3 regions of the Streptomyces vietnamensis genome follow, and region 3 is predicted to be linked to each of the others. Evidence: riboswitches for the same ligand, from Rfam matches in the RefSeq annotation. Region 3 holds a riboswitch; each other region holds the start of a gene.

What was found. Region 3 has a riboswitch for cobalamin ahead of cobN (cobaltochelatase subunit CobN). Riboswitches for the same ligand answer to the same signal wherever they lie in the genome.
Region 1: another riboswitch for cobalamin. It lies ahead of SVTN_RS25315 (ribonucleoside-diphosphate reductase subunit alpha); the one in region 3 lies ahead of cobN (cobaltochelatase subunit CobN).
Region 2: another riboswitch for cobalamin. It lies ahead of SVTN_RS29905 (ABC transporter substrate-binding protein); the one in region 3 lies ahead of cobN (cobaltochelatase subunit CobN).

What each region holds. Positions count from the first base shown of each region.
Region 1 is NZ_CP010407.1:5,602,505-5,605,773, reverse strand. It holds gene mctP (monocarboxylate uptake permease MctP) at 1-437, shown strand, start outside; gene SVTN_RS25320 (GNAT family N-acetyltransferase) at 511-1,011, shown strand; cobalamin riboswitch at 1,067-1,196, shown strand; gene SVTN_RS25315 (ribonucleoside-diphosphate reductase subunit alpha) at 1,331-3,269, shown strand, end outside.
Region 2 is NZ_CP010407.1:6,656,624-6,659,892, reverse strand. It holds gene SVTN_RS29915 (ABC transporter ATP-binding protein) at 1-80, opposite strand, end outside; gene SVTN_RS29910 (FecCD family ABC transporter permease) at 77-1,114, opposite strand; gene SVTN_RS29905 (ABC transporter substrate-binding protein) at 1,126-2,172, opposite strand; cobalamin riboswitch at 2,253-2,430, opposite strand; gene SVTN_RS29900 (cold-shock protein) at 2,577-2,783, opposite strand; gene SVTN_RS29895 (TetR/AcrR family transcriptional regulator) at 2,973-3,269, opposite strand, start outside.
Region 3 is NZ_CP010407.1:4,062,971-4,066,239, reverse strand. It holds gene SVTN_RS18100 (cobalamin biosynthesis protein CobG) at 1-969, opposite strand, end outside; cobalamin riboswitch at 1,208-1,343, shown strand; gene cobN (cobaltochelatase subunit CobN) at 1,421-3,269, shown strand, end outside.

The DNA of each region.
Region 1 (3,269 bases), 1.5 Mb from region 3:
TCGGCGCCCTCGTCTTCGTCCTCACCATGGACAAGACGGTCGCGATCAACTTCCAGCTGCTCGGCGGCATCTGGATCCTGCAGACCTTCCCGGCGCTCGTCGGCGGCCTCTTCACCCGCTGGTTCCACCGCTGGGCGCTGCTCGCCGGCTGGGCCGTCGGCATGGTCTACGGCACGGCCGCCGCGTACGGCGTCGCCAGCCCGACCCAGAAGCACTTCGGCGGCTCGGCCGCCGAGATCCCGGGCATCGGCGAGATCGGCTACATCGGTCTCACCTCCTTCGTGCTCAACGTCCTCGTCACGGTCGTCCTGACCTTCGTCCTCAAGGCCGTCAAGGCCCCCGAGGGCGTCGACGAGACCTCCCCCGAGGACTACACGGCGGACGCGGGCGACGCCGGTGTCCGCGACCTCCCGACGGTCGGCGCCGGAGCGCACTGACCCACGGACGCTCGAAAGAGGGGCCCGGGAAATCCCGGGCCCCTTCGCGTGCGCCGGAGGCAGACTGGGGCCCATGGATTTCACGATCAGGGCGGTACGGCCCGAGGAGTACGAGGAGCTCGGCGACCTCACCGGTTTCACCTATCTGAACGACGGGCTGCTGCTGCACGGCGAGGACGACTTCTACCTGGCCGTGCTCCGCGACACGGCCCGGCGGGCGCGCGAGAGCGAGGTGCTCGTCGCCGTCGACGCCGACGGCGGGATCATCGGCGGGGTGACCTTCGCGGAGGGCGGCACCACCTGGGCGGACATCGCCGTCCCCGGCGAGGCCGAGTTCCGGATGCTCGTCGTCGCGCCGAAGGCTCGCGGCAGGGGCGTCGGAGAGGCCCTCGTACGCGCCTGCGTGGACCGGGCGCGAGCCCTCCCCGGCTGTGCGCGCCTGGTGCTCTCCACGGCCGATCTGATGGTCTCCGCGCACCGGATCTACGAGCGGCTCGGCTTCGTCCGCACCCCCGAGCGGGACTGGGAGCCGATCCCCGATCACTCGCTGCGCACGTACGCCCTGGAGTTGTAACTCCCGGGACCGACACAACATGTGGGGGGTGCCATGAGCGGCGCCCCCCACATGTATGCTCGTCCTCGCTGTCGACGCAGGGGAATCCGGCGCGAATCCGGAACTGTCCCGCAACGGTGTGCTTCGTGCGGTTTCGTGCTTCACACGGAGTGAGTCCGAGGACCTGCCGGCAGCGCGCCCGGTCCGTCCGTTCCGGGTGCCACAGACGTCCGGGCCTCGCGGAGTTGGGTCGGTGGATGCGGCGCGCCCGCGCGTACGGGGTGCCCGCCTGCCCGCCTTCCCGCCCGAGGCCCCGAGCCGAGCGAGGGAGAGCCCCCACGTGACCATCGCGCCCGCCGATCCGGCCGCAGCGATCGAGACCGACGGCCCCGGGACCGTACTCCTGCGGACCCTGACCGATCTCACCGCCGACCTCCCGGACACCGACCCCGGCAAGGTCGCCGCCGCCGCCCTCCGCGGCCGCAGCGCCACGTCGGACGAGGCGGAGCTGCGCGAGCTGGCCACCGAGGCGGCCGCCGGCCTGATCGCCGAGGACCCCGCGTACTCCCGGCTCGCCGCCCGGCTCCTCACCATCACCATCGCCGACGAGGCCGCGGGACAGGGCGCCGTCTCCTTCTCGGCCTCCGTCGCCGTCGGTCACCGCGAGGAGCTCATCGCCGACCGCACCGCCGAGTTCGTCGCCCAGCACGCCGAGCGGCTCGACGCGACGATCGACCCGGCCGGCGACGACCGCTTCGGCTACTTCGGTCTGCGCACCCTCTACTCGCGCTACCTGCTTCGCCACCCGATCACCCGCAAGGTGATCGAGACCCCGCAGCACTTCATGCTGCGCGTCGCCTGCGGCCTCGCCGAGGACGACTCGGTCCGCGCGCTCGACGAAGTGGCGGCCCTGTACGGCCTGATGAGCCGCCTGGACTATCTCCCGTCCTCCCCCACGCTCTTCAACTCCGGCACCCGCCACCCGCAGATGTCCTCCTGCTACCTCCTGGACTCCCCGCAGGACGAGCTGGACTCCATCTACGACCGCTACCACCAGGTCGCGCGCCTCTCGAAGCACGCGGGCGGCATCGGCCTCTCGTACTCCCGCATCCGCGCCCGCGGTTCGCTGATCCGCGGCACCAACGGCCACTCCAACGGCATCGTGCCGTTCCTGAAGACCCTCGACGCCTCCGTCGCCGCCGTGAACCAGGGCGGCCGCCGCAAGGGCGCCGCCGCGGTCTACCTGGAGACCTGGCACGCGGACATCGAGGAGTTCCTGGAGCTCCGCGACAACACCGGCGAGGACGCCCGCCGTACGCACAACCTGAACCTGGCGCACTGGATCCCGGACGAGTTCATGCGCCGCGTCAACGCCGACGCCGAATGGTCGCTCTTCTCCCCGTCGGACGTGCCCGAGCTCGTCGACCTGTACGGCGAGGAGTTCGACGCCGCCTACCGCAAGGCCGAGGCGGCGGGCCTGGCCCGCAAGACCATGCCGGCCCGCGACCTGTACGGCCGGATGATGCGGACCCTCGCGCAGACCGGCAACGGCTGGATGACCTTCAAGGACGCCTCCAACCGGACCGCCAACCAGACGGCCGAGCCGGGCACGGTCGTCCACTCCTCCAACCTCTGCACCGAGATCATCGAGGTCACCAACGACGGCGAGACGGCCGTCTGCAACCTCGGCTCGGTCAACCTCGGCGCGTTCGTCGTCGGTTCGGACATCGACTGGGAGCGCCTGGACGAGACCGTCCGCACGGCCGTCACCTTCCTCGACCGGGTCGTCGACATCAACTTCTACCCGACCGAGCAGGCGGGCCGCTCCAACGCCAAGTGGCGCCCGGTCGGCCTGGGCGCCATGGGCCTCCAGGACGTCTTCTTCCAGCTGAAGCTGCCGTTCGACTCGGCCGAGGCGCGCGCCCTGTCGACGAGGATCGCCGAGCGGATCATGCTGGCGGCGTACGAGGCCTCCGCCGACCTCGCCGAGCGCAGCGGCCCGCTCCCCGCCTGGGACAAGACCCGCACCGCGCAGGGCGTCCTGCACCCCGACCACTACGACGTCGAACTGAACTGGCCGGAGCGCTGGGCCGCGCTGCGCGAGCGCATCGCGACGACCGGCATGCGCAACAGCCTCCTCCTCGCCATCGCGCCGACGGCGACCATCGCCTCGATCGCGGGCGTCTACGAGTGCATCGAGCCGCAGGTCTCCAACCTGTTCAAGCGCGAGACGCTCTCCGGCGAGTTCCTCCAGGTCAACTCGTACCTCGTCGACGAGC
Region 2 (3,269 bases), 2.6 Mb from region 3:
GTGCGCGAGACCCGCTCGGCACGGAGTCCGGCGCCGCGCTCGGCACGGGGCCCGGCGTCGGCGGAGGCGGTCTCGGTCATCGCGTGCTCCTGGTGCGGTACAGGACGAGGACGAAGGCCGGTACGCCGATCAGCGAGGTCACCACTCCCACCGGCACCTCCTGCGGGTCGAGGACCGTGCGGGCGAGCGTGTCGGCCCAGACGAGGAACACCGCTCCGGCCAGGGCGGTGACCGGCAGCAGGCGGGCGTGCCCGGGGCCGGCGAGGGCGCGGGCGGCGTGCGGCAGGACGAGGCCGACGAAGCCGATCGCGCCGGCGGCGGAGACCAGGGCGGCCGTCAGGAGGGCGGTGACGCACAGCAGGACGAGCCGGGTCCGCGCGACGGCGACGCCGAGCGAGGCGGCGGCCTCCTCGCCGAAGGCGAAGGCGTCCAGGGTCCGCGCGTGCCCGCCGCAGATCAGCAGGGCCACCGCGAGGACGGCGAGGCACACCCACACATCGTTCCAGCCGGCCCCGGCGAGCGAGCCGAGCAGCCAGAAGAGCACGCCCCGGGTGGTCTCGGCGTCGGCGGCGGTCATCACGACGAAGGAGGTGAGCGCGGAGAAGAGCTGCATCGCGGCGACGCCCGCGAGCACGACCCGGTCCGTCGAGCCGCCGAGGGTGTGGCTGAGCAGCAGGACGAGCGCGAAGGAGACCACCGCCCCCAGGAACGCCCCGCCGGTGACGGAGAGGAGGCCGCCGCCGACGCCGAGGACGACGACGGCGACCGCGCCGGTCGAGGCGCCGGAGGAGACGCCGAGGACGAAGGGGTCGGCGAGCGGGTTGCGCAGGAGGGACTGCATCACCGCCCCGCAGAGGGCGAGTCCGGCGCCGCAGACGGCGGCGAGGAGGGTACGGGGCAGCCGCAGGTCCCAGACGATCCCGTCGCGGATCGGCGAGAGTTCCGAGGCGCCGCCGCCGAGGTGCGCGGCGACGACGGATCCGACCTCGCCGACTCCGATGTCGGCCGGGCCGATGGTGATGGCCACGGCCACGGACAGGGCGAGCAGGACGAGTCCGGCCGCCGCCCACAGGAGCGCCGTGGCGCGTACCGGCCGGGCCGGCCGGATTGTCAGGAGGGGCGTGCTCACTTCGCGAGACCGTACGTGCGGAGCGCCGCCGCCACCTTCTCGATGCCCTCGACGGTGCGGATCGTGGGGTTCAGCGCCTGGCCGCTGAGCAGGACGTACCGCTTGTGCTTCACGGCCGTCATGTTCCGGGTGACGGGGTCGGACTCCAGGAACTCGATCTTCTTGGCGGCGCTCTCGGCGGACTGCGCGCGGCGGGTCAGATCGCCGAGCACGAGGACGTCGGGATCGCGGTCGGCGACGGTCTCCCAGTTGATCTGGGGCCATTCCTCGCGGGTGTCGTCGAAGACGTTCTTCGCGCCGAGCGCGTTCGTGACGATCCCCGGCGCTCCGCAACAGCCCGCCATGTAGGGCGATTTGGCGTCGGAGTACCAGTAGAGGACGGTGGCGTCGGTGAAGTCGGCCGCCGCCGTGGCCTTCGCCACCCGGGCCTTGAGCCCGGCGACGAGCTTCTCGCCCCGCTCGGGGACCGCGAACACCCGGGCCAGGTCGCGGATCTCGCCGTAGACCGTCTCCATGGTGAGGGGGCGGGTGCGGACGCCGTCGCCGTCGCCGCTGTTGTCCTTGCCGACGCAGTCGCTCGGCGAGAGGTACGTGGGGACGCCGAGCTGCTCGAAGCGCTCGCGGGGCGCCACCCCGCCCTTGCCGAGGGTGTACGCGAACGAGGCGGCCGCGAAGTCGGGTTCGGCGTCGAGGACCTTCTCGAAGGAGGGGTAGCGGTCGGCGAGGCGCGGGACCTTCGCGTTCTCCTTCTCAAGTCCCTTGAGCACCGGGTCCGTCCAGGTGGCGGTGCCCACCATGCGGTCGGCGAGGCCGAGGGAGAGCATGATCTCCGCCGCCCCCTGGTCGAGGGCGACGGCCCGGCGCGGGGCGCGGTCGACGCGGACCGGCCGTCCGCAGTCGTCGGCGAGGGTGACGGGGTAGCCGCGCTCCGGGGCGTCCTTCGCCGAAGCTCCGGAGGGCCCGCAGCCGGTCACCGCCGCGGTGAGGAGCAGGACGCCGGCCAGGGCGGGCACGGCGGAGCGGACGGGGTGTGCGAGCGGCACGGGGACTTCCTCTGCGTCCACGGCTCATGCGCGGAGCCTGTCGTACGGTGCTCCCCGGACGGCAGCGTGCCGCCGGGGCCGCCAGCAGGTCTTCGGACTCGGGGTCAGCCGGACGGAGCGCCTTCCCGGGCCCGTCGTGCCGCCCAGTGGCCGATGCTCCGCCCGTCGCCCTCACCGCTGCGCGTCAGTTCCGGTCTCGCACCGGATTCCCTGACCCGTGCACGTACCCGTTCAGGTGCGTACAAAGGTGCGACTGGCCTCGGCACAGTACCACCGGCCGGCGGTCGCACCCCGGGAGCCCGGCCGGTCCCCACCCGCAGGCCGCCGGTCCGTATCCGCGGGCCGTCGGCCCTTGCCCGCGGGCCGCCGGGCCGCGCCCCCGCGCCCCCGCGCCCCGGACGGTGTCAGAAGCGCAGCTCCTTGGCCTCGAAGCGGCCCTCGCCGAGGACCAGGACGAAGGAGACCTGCTGCCCCTCGGAGACCGTCCGCCCCTTGCCCTCGATGTCCTCGGCGCTGAAGTACACCTGCTCCTCGGAGCCCACGGGGACGACGAAGCCGTACCCGCCGAGACGGTTGAAGGACTGCACGAACCCGATGCTTCTGCCTTCCACGGCGGCCTCCTCGTCGGCTCGGGCGACGCGGTCGAGGGTGTCCGCGCCTCAGGGGACATGTACCCCGCCCGCTCGCCCTTCGCCACCGCCGTCGTCCGGGAGAACCACCGCCGTCGTCCGGGAGAACCACCCCGGATGATCTCGTACAATATTCAACAGAGGCCCGCTGCCGGAGATCCCCCGTGTCCGTCAGCGGGCCTCACCGCGTCCGTCGGGCCGGACGCCGCCCGGGTACGCGATCCGCGCCGTGATCCTGGCGATGCGCCGCGCCGACTCCTCCGGCGAGGCCACCGGCTGGACGATGTGGCTGACGGTGAGCCGCACGATCGTCTCGACGGCGAGCCCCCGGGACTCCTCGTCGACGTCGGGCCAGGCCTCGATCGCGTACGCGTCGAGCATCGCCATCGCCGTGCCGAAGACCGGCTCCGGGCGGGTGGTGAGGTAGGCGAGGAGGTCGTCCTCGCCGCCGCGCGCCGCGAGCAGGAC
Region 3 (3,269 bases):
GCGGGTGACCAGGCCGTACGTCTCCAGGGCGGGCAGTCGGTCGGCGCGGGCCCCGACGACGACCGCTCCGCGCCAGGGCGTGAGCCGGAGCTCCTCGACCCCCTCGGCCAGGGCCCGCAGCTGGGCGGCCGTCAGCCGGCCGAGCGGGGCCAGGACGTGCAGGGCCCGGTCGCCGAGCACCCCGGGCGCGGGCGGCGGGCACACGGGAAGCGGCGGTACGGGCAGGGATACGGGCTCCGCCGCGATCCCGGCCCGCGCGAGGGCCCCGGCCCAGTCGGGCACGTGCTCCTCGGGCAGCTCGCGGGGCCGCCAGGCCCCGTTCCCGGCGGCCTCGGCGGCGTCGAGGAACGCGAGGGCGGCGGCGAGGGCGGCGCGGACGGCGTCGGCGGCGGCCACCCAGAACACCCGCGGGCCGAGCCGCAGCAGAGCCGACCCGCCCTCCCCTGCGATCAAGCTCACATCGCCGCCGAGCCCGGCGACGTCCCCGCGCCCGTCGTCCAGGACGAACAGGAACCGTCCCGAAAGGGACGCCGCCCGGGGCTCGGCACAGAGCGCGGTGTCCAGTGCGCGCGCCCACAACTGCACGTCCGCGTACCCGAGTCCGTCGAGTCCCGCGCCGGGCGAGGCCACGATGTTGCGGACGCGCTCGTGGGTGGGGGAGGGCAGCAGGCCGGCGGTGGAGAGGAGCGCGGCGAGCTCGGCCCCGCAGTCGTCGCCGAGGCCGCGCAGCTCGGCGTTGCCGCGCGAGGTGATGCTGATCCGTCCGTCGCCCAGGGTCTCGGCGGCGGCCGCGAGCGTTTCCGCCTGACTGGCCGTCAGGCGCCCTGCGGGCAGGCGCAGTCGGGCCAGGCGTCCGTCGTCGGCGGGGTGCAGGCGCAGCGCCCCGGGGCAGGCGTCGCCACGGTCCCGTACGCGAGCTTCGCCCGGTTCGGGCGTCGGGGGTGGGGTGGGCGGCATGGCGGCGAGCATACCCACGGGGAACCGGCTGACCACCGGGTGTGATCCGGCCGACTCTCCGGCCGGACACCGGGTGTGATCCGGCCGACGTCGGAGCCGGCCACCGGGTGTGATCCGCTCGGCGTCCCCGTCGGTCACGGAGGTGCGATCCGCTCGGCGCCCCCGTCGGCCATGGGGTGCGACCCGTCGGCCACGGGGGGTGTGATCCGGCCGACGCCCCCGCTCCCTGGGGCCCGCCCGCGCCACGATCTAGGATGCAGATCGGCATGGGGTCCCAGGACCCCGGGGAGGAAGCCCGGTGAGAATCCGGCGCGGTCCCGCCACTGTGAGCCCGTACCAGCCATGGCACGGGTGAGTCAGGAACTCCCTTCCCCAAGCTCTCGGCTTCGCTCGAGCGAGGGGAGGCCCCAACCCACACGACCACCCGGGGCGCGGACAACCCCGAGGAAGGCCTGAGCTCGCCATGCTCCTGCTGCTGTCGCACTCCGACACCGACCTGCTCAGCGCCCGTGCGGCCGGAGGGCCGGTGGAGTACCGCTTCGCCAACCCCTCCCGGCTTCCGCTCGCCGACCTCCCGGACCTGCTCGACGGCGTCGACCTGGTCCTCGTCCGGCTCCTCGGCGGCGTCCGCTCCTGGCAGGAGGGCCTCGACGCGGTCCTCGCCGCCGGAAAGCCGGTCGTCGTGCTCAGCGGCGAACAGGCCCCCGACGCCCAGCTCATGGAGGCCTCCACCGTCCCCGTCGGCGTCGCCACCGAGGCGCACGCCTATCTGGCGCACGGCGGCCCGGCCAACCTGGAGCAGCTGGCCCGCTTCCTCTCCGACACCGTCCTGCTCACCGGCCACGGCTTCGAGGCCCCGGCCGCCGCCCCCACCTGGGGCCCCCTCGAGCGGACGCCCAAGGCCGACGTGACCGGCCCGACCGTCGCCGTGCTCTACTACCGCGCCCACCACATGAGCGGGAACACCGCCTTCGTCGACGCCCTGTGCGGCGCGATCGAGGACGCCGGGGCCCGCGCCCTCCCGCTGTACGTGGCGTCCCTGCGCGCCCCCGAGGCCGAGCTCGTCTCCGTACTGCGCGGAGCCGACGCGATCGTCACGACCGTCCTCGCCGCCGGTGGCACCAAGCCCGCCGAGGCGCAGGCCGGAGGCGACGAGGAGGCCTGGGACGCGGGCGCGCTCGCCGCGCTCGACGTGCCGATCCTCCAGGCCCTGTGCCTGACGGGTTCGCGGTCCGCGTGGGAGGAGAACGACGAGGGCCTGTCCCCGCTCGACGCCGCCAGCCAGGTCGCCGTGCCCGAGTTCGACGGCCGGCTCATCACCGTCCCCTTCTCCTTCAAGGAGATCGACGAGGACGGTCTGCCCGCGTACGTCGCCGACGCCGAGCGCGCGGCCCGCGTCGCCGGGATCGCCGTCCGGCACGCCCGGCTCCGTCACATCCCGAACGCCGAGAAGAAGCTGGCGCTCGTCCTCTCCGCGTACCCGACGAAGCACTCCCGCATCGGCAACGCGGTCGGCCTCGACACCCCCGCCTCCGCCGTCGCCCTGCTGCGGCGGCTCATCGCCGAGGGGTACGACTTCGGGCCCGAGGCGGACCTCCCCGGCATCGTCTCCGGCGACGGCGACGAGCTGATCTACGCCCTCATCGAGGCCGGCGGCCACGACCAGGACTGGCTGACCGAGGAGCAGCTCGCGAAGAACCCGGTCCGCATCCCGGCCGCCGACTACAAGCGCTGGTACGCCACCCTGCCCGCCGAGCTCCGCGAGCAGGTGGAGGAGCACTGGGGCCCGGCGCCCGGCGAGATGTTCCTCGACCGCTCCCGCAACCCGGAGGGCGACATCGTCCTCGCCGCCCTGCGGCGCGGGAACCTCCTGGTCCTCATCCAGCCGCCGCGCGGCTTCGGCGAGAACCCGATCGCGATCTACCACGACCCCGATCTCCCGCCGTCCCACCACTACCTGGCCGCCTACCGCTGGATCGCCGCCCGTACCGAGGACGGCGGCTTCGGCGCCGACGCCATGGTCCACCTGGGCAAGCACGGCAACCTGGAGTGGCTGCCCGGCAAGAACGCCGGCCTGTCCGCCGCCTGCGGTCCCGACGCGGCCCTCGGCGACATCCCGCTGATCTACCCGTTCCTCGTCAACGACCCGGGCGAGGGCACCCAGGCCAAGCGGCGCGTCCACGCGACCCTCGTCGACCACCTGGTGCCGCCGATGGCCCGCGCCGACTCGTACGGCGACATCGCGCGCCTGGAGCAGCTGCTCGACGAGTACGCGCAGATCAGCTCGATGGACCCGGCGAAGCTCCCGGCGA